Regions from separate parts of the Mesorhizobium newzealandense genome, predicted to be linked through region 3. Evidence: predicted binding sites of a transcription regulator. Region 3 holds the regulator's gene; each other region holds the start of a gene.
The links. The regulator PhoB, encoded in region 3, activates phosphate uptake and scavenging genes when phosphate is short. The targets are predictions, from matches to a motif close to TGTCATNNANCTGTCAT.
Positions count from the first base shown of each region.

Region 1: ACFSOZ_RS36310 (LTA synthase family protein) is a predicted target of PhoB. The motif match lies at 1,538-1,554, and genes of this name have one in related genera.
Region 2: ACFSOZ_RS31895 (DUF1045 domain-containing protein) is a predicted target of PhoB. The motif match lies at 1,634-1,650, and genes of this name have one in related genera.

Region 1 covers NZ_JBHUGZ010000030.1:474,526-477,798, reverse strand. Annotated here, with positions in the region: gene fabG (3-oxoacyl-[acyl-carrier-protein] reductase) at 1-313, opposite strand, end outside; gene fabD (ACP S-malonyltransferase) at 374-1,315, opposite strand; gene ACFSOZ_RS36310 (LTA synthase family protein) at 1,569-3,273, shown strand, end outside.
Region 2 covers NZ_JBHUGZ010000026.1:34,043-37,315, reverse strand. Annotated here, with positions in the region: gene iolE (myo-inosose-2 dehydratase) at 1-426, shown strand, start outside; gene ACFSOZ_RS31905 (DUF3329 domain-containing protein) at 500-718, shown strand; gene iolB (5-deoxy-glucuronate isomerase) at 724-1,536, shown strand; gene ACFSOZ_RS31895 (DUF1045 domain-containing protein) at 1,690-2,397, shown strand; gene ACFSOZ_RS31890 (alpha-D-ribose 1-methylphosphonate 5-triphosphate diphosphatase) at 2,449-3,273, shown strand, end outside.
Region 3 covers NZ_JBHUGZ010000029.1:11,254-14,526, reverse strand. Annotated here, with positions in the region: gene ACFSOZ_RS33355 (ROK family protein) at 1-983, shown strand, start outside; gene phoB (phosphate regulon transcriptional regulator PhoB) at 996-1,685, opposite strand; gene phoU (phosphate signaling complex protein PhoU) at 1,705-2,412, opposite strand; gene pstB (phosphate ABC transporter ATP-binding protein PstB) at 2,438-3,244, opposite strand; gene pstA (phosphate ABC transporter permease PstA) at 3,241-3,273, opposite strand, start outside.

The DNA of each region.
Region 1 (3,273 bases), on a different contig from region 3:
CCCAGTCGGCGTCAGACATGCGCACGAACAGGCCGTCCTTGGTGATGCCGGCGTTGTTGACCAGGATGTCGACACCTTCCAGATCGGCCTCCGCCTTCTGGCCGAGCGCCTTGACCTCCTCGCGGTTCGACAGGTTGGCCGGGAACAGCTTGACCCGGTCGCCAAGCTCGGCGGCCAGCGTCTCCAGCTTCTCGACGCGGGTGCCATGCAGGCCGACGATGGCGCCTTGCGCATGCAGCACCCTGGCGATCGCCTCGCCAATGCCCCCCGATGCGCCGGTGACGAGTGCCTTGCGGCCAGTCAATTCGAACATTTTTGTCTCCTGATTGAGAAGAGAACACCCTTCGCACGGGTGGGGTCAAATGGCATTCGATTAAGCAGGCGTCGCCAGTGCCGCCTCGACATCGGCCGCGGAGCCGACCGACGCGGTGGCGATGTCGCGGTTGATGCGCCGCGCCAGGCCTGAAAGCACCTTACCGGCGCCAATCTCGTAAAGCGTGGTGATGCCGTTTGCGCCGAACCATTCCACCGTCTCGCGCCAGCGAACCCGGCCAGTAATCTGTTCAACCAGACGCCGCGCGATCTCGTCGGGGTCGATCGAAGGCGTGACCGACACGTTGGAGACGACTGGGACGACCGGCACATTCTTGGCCACGCCAGCCAGGGCATCCCGCATGACGTTCGCGGCCGGCGCCATCAGCGCCGAATGGAAAGGCGCAGAGACCTGCAGCATCAGCGCGCGCTTGGCGCCCTTGTCCGTGCAGAGCCTTGCCGCCAGTTCGACCGCTGCCTTGGCACCGGAAATCACAAGTTGGCCGCCGCCATTGTCGTTGGCGATCTGGCAGACAGAGCCCTTGCCGGCTTCGGCGCAAGCGGCCTCGACGTCAGCCTGTTCCAGTCCGATGATCGCCGCCATGGCGCCCTCGCCGGCCGGCACTGCCGCCTGCATGGCATTGCCCCGGATGCGCAACAGCCGGGCGGCATCGGCAACCGAGACGAAGCCGGCGGCCGCGAGCGCCGAATACTCACCCAGCGAATGGCCGGCGACATAGGTAACCTTGTCCTTCAGCGAGAAGCCGCGCGATTCCAGCGCCCTGATCGCGGCCAGCGACACCGCCATCAGGGCCGGCTGCGCATTGGCGGTCAGCGTCAACGTCTCCTCCGGCCCTTCCCAGATCAGCTTCGACAGGTTCTCGCCGAGCGCGTCGTCAACTTCCTGGAAGACCCTGCGCGCCTCGGGAAAGGCCTCGGCGAGATCCTTGCCCATGCCTACAGCCTGGCTGCCTTGTCCGGGGAAAGTGAATGCAACGGCCATGCGTGGGCTCCCAAGGGCTGGTTTTGCTTGCCTGATAGTCGAGTTTTTCTTGCCTGTGACGCAAGGCAGGCCGCCAAGTCAAGCCCAGTTCGACCCTACCCGGCGGCACCATCGCCGGCCGAATGCCTGTTCCAAAAGGCTTCCTGGCGATCACTCCTGATGAAAACCGCTCACGAATCGTTTGCTGGCTCTTCTTATTTCCGCCACAGGCGCTAGCTTTCGGTGACAATAATATGACAATCGAGTGACATGTTTGTCGCTGGGTGGGGAAGTTAAGGTGACAAAGAGTTCGAAACGCGCCGCCAAGGCCGCGCCACAGTTCCTGGAAGACGATCCGTCCACCGGCTATCTGCCGGGCAGGACATGGCCGGTCGTACGCTATGGACTGATCAGCCTGGCAATCGCGGCCGTCCTGGTGTTTGCCATCGAATTGATCGTGCGTGGCGACTTTGCCGGCACGGTCTCCTTCTTCCTGCAGCCGCTCAAGCCGGGCTGGACCACGATCGTCGTGTTTGCGCTGATCCTGATCGGCCTCGATGCCGTGCTCGGCCGCAGCCACCAGAGCCTGATGATCGTCGCGCCGCTGACCCTTTCCCTTGCCTTCGTCGGCCACCAGAAGTCACACTATCTCGGCGATCCGCTCTATCCCACCGATTTCCTCTATGCCCGCCAGATCTTCGCGCTGCTGCCGCTCCTCGTCCGCGACCGGCCGATGACCGCGCTCGCCATGGTCGTCGGTATCGTCGCCGGCCTGTCGCTGCTCGTCTATGGCTGGCGGCTGTGGCGCCGCAAGGTTCCGGCGCTCAGCCGCAAGGGCCGCCTTGCGCGGCTGACGCTGGCGGTGCCGCTGCTTGCCTTCTTCGTTTCGATCATGGACTACGCCACCTTCTCCTGGACCAGGGACCGGCTGCAGATCATCCCGATCATGTGGGACCAGAAGGAAAACTATGCCTCCAACGGTTTTGCTCTGGCCTTTGCCCTCAACGTGCCGATGGCGCATGTCTCGGCACCGCCGGGCTATTCCGACAAGGCAGTCGCAGCGATCGACCGGACGGATGTGACCGCCTCGGTGCCGGCCGAGAAGCCCGACATCATCATCGTCATGAGCGAATCCTTCTGGGATCCGACCAAGCTGCCCGGCGTCACCATCACGCCCGACCCTATCCCCAATGTGCGGGCGCTGCGCTCCGGCTCGATGTTCTCGCCCGAATTCGGCGGCATGACCGCCAACATCGAGTTCGAGGCGCTGACCGGTTTCTCCAACGCATTCCTGCCGGCCGGCAGCATTCCCTATCAGCAATATGTGCGCACACCGACGCCTTCGCTCGCGACTTTTCTCAAGAGCGAGGGTTACCGGGCGCGCGCCATCCATCCCGGCACCAATTGGTTCTGGAACCGCGGCGCGGTCTATGCCGATTTCGGCTTCAACGATTTCAAATCCGAAGAGACGCTGCCGCCCATGCAAAAGCGCGGGCCGCTGGCCTCCGACGCGGCGATGACCGACGAGATCATCAGCGAGGCCGACGCCAGCGACGAACCGGTGTTCTTCTTTGCGGTCAGCCTGCAGAACCACGGTCCCTACGAGCCGAACCGCTATTACAATCCGACACACAAGGTGCAGGCACCGATCAGCCAGTGGGCGCGCGAATCGCTGCTCAGCTATGCCGAGGGCTCAGCCGACGCCGATCGCGGCCTTGAGCGCCTTGTCGAATGGGCGAAGAAACGCTCCCGTCCCACCGTGATTGCCTTCTTCGGCGACCATCTGCCGCCGCTGGGGCCGGTCTATGTCGAGACCGGTTTCCTGAAGGACAATGTCGCGCCGCGCAAGGAACCGACACCGGAAGCCGCACTTGAGCATCACCAGACGCCGCTGATCATCTGGTCGAACCGCTCCGGTCCGGTCGAGAATCTGGGCGCGGTGAGCCCGGCGTTCCTGCCCTACCATATCCTCACCACCG
Region 2 (3,273 bases), on a different contig from region 3:
GAGCTCGATGCCTTCATGAATTATTCCGGAGCCGGCATTCCGCTGCTGCTCGATGCCGGACATCTGGCCTTTGCCGGCGGCGATGTCCTGCGCGCCATCGACAACCATCACAAGCGCGTCAGCCATGTGCATGTGAAGGATGTGCGCATGGAAGTGATCGACAAGCTCGATCGCACGAAGCAGTCCTTCCTCGATGCGGTTGCGCTCGGCGCCTTCACGGTGCCGGGTGACGGCTCGCTGGATTTCGGCGCCATCGTGCATCGGTTCGCCGACCATGGCTACGAGGGCTGGTTCGTGGTCGAGGCCGAGCAGGACCCGAAGAAGAATCCGCCGCTCAGGATGGCGCAGGTTGGCCACAAGGAATTGATGCGGGTGATGACGGCGGCCGGCTACACGGTCGAGACACAAGGCTTTCCCAATGCCTAGGGCTTTCCGAATGCCGAGGGCTTTGCCTGACGCGCTGGTTCTCGGCGACGCCGGGTTGCTGTAGGTTGGCCGCATGAAAGATTCCGAGCACCCGTTTTTCCGGCCTTTGTGGCGGCGTGTCGCCGTCGTCGCGGTCTGCGTCATCTGGTCGATCATCGAATTCGCCACCGGCACGCCGTTCTGGGGCGTGATCGCGCTCGGCTTCGCCGGCTACGCCGTCTGGCAATTCTTCTATCTCTACAAACCGGCCGACGAGAGCAAGGCAACGGCCGAGGCCGAACCGAAGGAGTAACCCGGATGTCGAAACTGCTGGTGAAGGCCGACAAGGGCCATGGCCGCGTCGCTCATGTGACGCCGAAAAACGCCGGCTGGACCTATGTCGGTTTCGATCTGCATCGGCTGAAGCCTGGCGAGAGCGCCTCGGGGAAAACGGACGATCGCGAGGTCTGCCTGGTGTTCGTCACCGGCAAGGGCACGGCGTCCGCCGGCGGCAAGGACCTCGGCCTGCTCGGCGGGCGCATGTCGCCGTTCGAGGGCAAGCCGTGGTCGGTCTATATACCGGAAGGCTCCGGCTGGTCGGTAACAGCCGACACCGAACTGGAACTCGCGGTCTGCTCGGCGCCAGGTCTTGGCGGCGGTCTGCCGGTGCGCGTGATCGGACCGGACGATCTCGGCCAGGAGGTGCGCGGCAAGGGCACCAACACGCGCTACGTCACCAACATACTGCCGGAGGGCAAGCCGGCCGATTCACTGCTGGTGGTCGAGGTCATCACGCCCGGCGGCCACACGTCGAGCTACCCGCCGCACAAGCACGACCAGGACAATCTGCCGGCCGAATCCTATCTCGAGGAAACCTATTATCATCGCCTCAACCCGCCGCAGGGTTTTGCCTTCCAGCGCGTTTACACCGACGCCGACAAGAATGGCCATCGCGCGCTGGACGAAGCCATGGCGATCGAGGACGGCGATGTCGTGCTGGTGCCCGAGGGCTATCATCCCTGCGCCGCCTGCCATGGCTATGACCTCTATTATCTCAACGTGATGGCCGGGCCGAAGCGGACGTGGAAATTCCACAACGCACCCGAGCATGAATGGTTGATGAAGGCCTGATCGGTCATACCTTTCGGGTGAAGCTATTGGTCCAGCTTGGAAAAATCGTCGGCTAAGGACCCCGCCGGGTCGATTTGCCCTCGAAAACCCTTCAAAGCTTCGTCAATCCGTCATGGAAATCACCTATGGCAGCGGAGCTGACGAGGACTTCTCATGCGCTACGCCATTTATTTCACCCCCCGGCAGGACGAGCCGCTGGCGCGGATCGCTGCCAACTGGCTCGGTCGCGACCCGTTTGGGGCCGCGACAAGGCCGGTGGAGGCGGTGGCCGAACTGTCGGCGGCGGAAGTCGCCTTCCACACCGCTTCGGCGCGGCGCTACGGTTTTCACGCGACGCTGAAAGCACCCTTCCGTCTGGCGGCCAACGAGACGGAGGCCTCGCTGCGCGCCGCGCTCGACCATTTTGCCGAAGCGACGCCGGTGGTGACGATCCCGCGCCTTGTCGCCAGCCAGATCGACAGCTTCTTCGCGCTGGTGCCGGAAGGACCGCTGCCTGCGCTCAACCGCTTCGCCGATGACGTCGTGCTCGGTTTCGACCGTTTTCGCGCGCCGTTGACCGAGGCGGAGATCGAGCGACGCAGCCCGGATTCGCTGAGGCCGGCCGAGTTCCGCAATCTGTGCCAGTGGGGCTACCCCTATGTCTTCGAGACCTTCCGCTTCCACATGACGCTGTCCGGCCGGGCGGGGCCACAGGAAAGCCCTCGTCTTCGCCTAGCAATCGACAGCCTGTTCGCGGAGGTGCTGCAACAGCCGGTGCTGGTGGATGCGCTGACGCTGTTTGTCGAAACCGAACCGGGCGCACCGTTCATGGTGCTCTCCCATCACGCGCTCGGGCGCCGCCCGGCCAGAAGAACTGCCTGAAGAACCCCTGCCGGAACAACCCCAGCCGGAACCAAGCAAGGACTGCCTGAAATGACCGCCGAGACTGTTCTTACCAACGCCCGCATCGTGCTTGCCGACGAGATCGTCGTGGGCTCGCTGGTGCTGCGCGACGGCTTTATCGCCGGCATCGATGCTGGCACTGGCCAAACCGGCGGGAACATGGCCGGCGAGGATATGGGCGGCGACTACATCATCCCCGGGCTGGTCGAACTCCACACCGACCATCTCGAAGGCCACTACGCGCCGCGGCCGAAGGTGCGCTGGAACCCGATCGCCGCCGTGCTTGCCCATGACGCGCAAGTGGCAACCGCCGGCATCACCACCGTGCTCGACGCTTTGCGCGTCGGCATGGACGAGGACGCCGACCTGACATCGGACGACATCCGCAAGCTGACCGACGCGATCGAGGACAGTGTCCAGCAGGATCGTCTGCGGGCCGACCATTTCATCCATCTGCGCTGCGAGGTTTCGGCGCCGGACTGCCTCAGGGCCTTCGCCAATTTCGACGGCGACGAGCGCGTCAAGCTGGCATCGCTGATGGACCATGCGCCCGGCCAGCGCCAGTTCGTCAACCTCGAAACCTATGCCTATTACTACCAGCGCAAGCTGAAGCTGACTGACCGCGACTTCAAACTGTTCTGCGAAAAGCGGATGGGGGAATCGGCGCGCAATTCGGCACCGAACCGGGCGGTGATCGCCGCCGCCTGCCATGCGCGCGGCATCGTGCTGGCAAGCCACGACGACGCCACCATTGGCCATGTCGGCGAGGCGATCGAACAGGGCGTGCGCGTCGCCGAGTTTCCGACCACGCAAGAAGCCGCCAGGGCCTCGAAAGAGGCCGGGCTCGGCGTCCTG
Region 3 (3,273 bases):
TAGTGCTGTCGCTGAACTTCCTCTCCGTCGCCGTCATCGACTATGCCGGCCAGGTGATCGCCGAGGAACAGCGCCGGCTCGATACGCTGACGATGTCGCGCGACGCGCTGGTCGGCGAATGCGTCGCCATCGTGCGGCGCCGCCTCGAAGACCCCGATCTCGACGTCCGCAATGTCGCCCGCATCGCGCTGGCGATCCAGGGCATCACCGACACGCGTGCCCGCGCCATGTTGTGGTCGCCGATCACGCCGCACACAGATATCGCCTTCGCCGACATACTCGAGGACGAGTTCGGCATCCCCGCCACCATGGAGAACGACTGCAACATGATGGCGGTGGCGCTGCGCTGGCGCGATCCCCAGCGCTACCGCGACGACTTCATCGCCATCCTTTTGTCGCACGGCATCGGCATGGGCCTGGTGCTGAAGGGCGAACTGTTCACCGGCACCCATTCCTCGGGCGGCGAGTTCGGCCATATGATCCATCGGCCGAACGGCGCGCTGTGCCGCTGCGGACGGCGCGGCTGCGTCGAGGCCTATGCCGGCAACTACGCCATCTGGCGCAACGCAAGGCAGATGAGTGAGGACGCAGAACCCGTCGCCGATGTCAGTGACGCTGACATGCGCGCTCTGGCAACTGCGGCTCGCGAAAGGGATGGACCCGAGCGCGAGGCCTACCGCAAGGCCGGCGAAGCGCTCGGCTACGGTCTCGGCAGCCTGTTCGCGCTGATCGATCCGGCGCCGGTCGCCATGGTCGGTGTCAGCGCCGCGGCCTTCGACCTGATCGAGCCGGCATTGCGCGAGGCGATTGCCCAGACCGCCGGCGGCCAGCACTCGAAATCGATATCCTTCGACACCGAGCCGAACGAACTGCCATTGATCCGCGAAGGCTGCGCCATGCGCGCGCTGACTTTCGTCGACCAGGAGATTTTCGCACCTGGCGCGCAGACAAGATCCGGCCTCGTTGGCAAGAACGTGGCGTGAATCAAACGGGAGTCAATCTTCCCTGATCGCGTATCCGGCACCGCGGATGGTGCGGATGACATCGGGCATGCGGCCATTGTTGACCGCCTTGCGCAACCGGCCGACATGCACGTCGACCGTGCGCTCGTCGATGTAGATCGTCTCGCCCCAGACATTGTCGAGCAGTTGGCTGCGCGAGAACACGCGGCCGGGATGGCGCATCATGAACTCGAGCAGGCGAAACTCGGTCGGGCCGAGCCTGATCTCGCTCTTCTTGCGATAGACCCGGTGCGATTCACGATCGAGCACGATGTCGCCGACCTTGAGCACACTGGACAGCACTTCCGGCTTGGCGCGGCGCAGCAGCGCCTTGACCCTGGCCATGAACTCCGGTGTCGAGAACGGCTTGACCAGATAATCGTCGGCGCCGGTCGAAAGGCCGCGCACACGATCGCTTTCCTCGCCGCGCGCGGTCAGCATGATGATCGGCAGCCGCTCGGTCTCGGGACGCATCCTTAGCCGGCGGCAGAGTTCGATGCCGGAAACCGCCGGCACCATCCAGTCGAGCACCAGAAGGTCGGGGACGTTCTCCTGCAACCGGATCTCGGCCTCATCACCGCGCGTCACCACCTCGACCTGGTAACCCTCGGACTCCAGATTGTAGCGGAGCAGCACGCCTAGCGGCTCCTCGTCCTCCACCACCATGATGCGTGGCGCGATCATCGACTGGTCACCCCTGTCGTCATGCCGCCGGCGCGGACATTGCCGTCTCGTCCTGCTTCGGACGATTGGCGGGCAACTGCGTACCGGTCAAAACATAATACGCATTCTCGGCGATGTTGGTGACGTGATCGCCGATCCGCTCGAGGTTCTTGGCGCAGAACAGAAGATGCGTGCAGGCGGTGATGTTGCGCGGGTCTTCCATCATGTAGGTCAGCAGTTCGCGGAACACGGAGGTGTATTTGACGTCGATGCGCTCGTCGTCGGCGCGCAGTTTCGCCAGCGCCGCGGCGTCGCGCGCCGCATACTCCTCGATGACGCCCTGCACCTGGATCAGCACCAGCTGCGCCATTCCATCGATGGAGTGCGACAGGTCGCGCGGTGTGACGCTGAGGCCGACGGTGCCGACGCGCTTTGCGATGTTCTTGGCAAGGTCGCCGATGCGTTCGAGATCGCCGGCCATGCGGATCGAACCGACGACATGGCGCAGATCGTCGGCCATCGGCTGCCGCTTGGCGATCAGCGTGATGGCGCGGTCATCGAGCTCGCGCTGGCGCGCGTCCATGATCGCGTCGTCTGAAACAACGCGCTGTGCCAGCGCGTTGTCGGAATTCAGCAGCGCCTTGGTGGCACCACCGACCATCGAGCCGGCGAGATCGCCCATGTCACTGATGAGCCTGCTGATCTGTCCGAGATCCTCGTCGAAAGAAGCGACTGTGTGTTCGCCCATGATCCTGTCCCTCGTATGCCTGAGCTCAGCCGAAGCGGCCGGTGATGTAGTCCTGCGTGCGCTTCTCGCGGGGCGACGTGAAGATCTTCTCGGTGCGGTCGAACTCGACCAGTTCGCCCAGATACATGAAGGCAGTCTGCTTCGACACGCGCGCCGCCTGCTGCATATTGTGGGTGACGATGACGATCGTGTAGTCGGCTTGCAACTCGTCGATCAGCTCTTCGATCTTGGCGGTCGACAGCGGGTCAAGCGCCGAGGCCGGCTCGTCGAGCAGGATGACTTCCGGCTTCACCGCCACGGTACGGGCGATGCAGAGCCGCTGCTGCTGGCCACCGGAGAGGCTGAGGCCGCTGGCGTTGAGCTTATCCTTGACCTCGGTCCACAGTGCGGCGCGCTTCAGCGCCTGCTCGACGCGGCCGTCCATCTCGGACTTGCTGAGTTTCTCGTAGAGCCTGACACCGAAGGCGATGTTTTCATAGATCGACATCGGGAACGGCGTCGGCTTCTGGAACACCATGCCGATCTTGGTCCGCAGCAGGTTGAGGTCCTGCGAGCGGTCGAGAACGTTCTGGCCGTCGAGCAACACCTGGCCCTCGGCGGTCTGCTTGGGATAGAGTTCGTAGATGCGGTTGAAGACGCGCAGCAGCGTCGACTTCCCGCAGCCGGAAGGGCCGATGAAGGCGGTGACGCTGCGCTCGGGCAATGACAGCGTGATGTCCTTCAACGCCTTGCTCTGGCCGTAGTAGAAGTTGAGGTTCTTGACCTCGATCTTGGCCTTGCTGGCGGTTGCCTCGGCGGCGATCGTCATGTCTGGAGACAACATCTGGCTCATTTGTCCTCTCTGCGTCCGGTCAGGCTGCG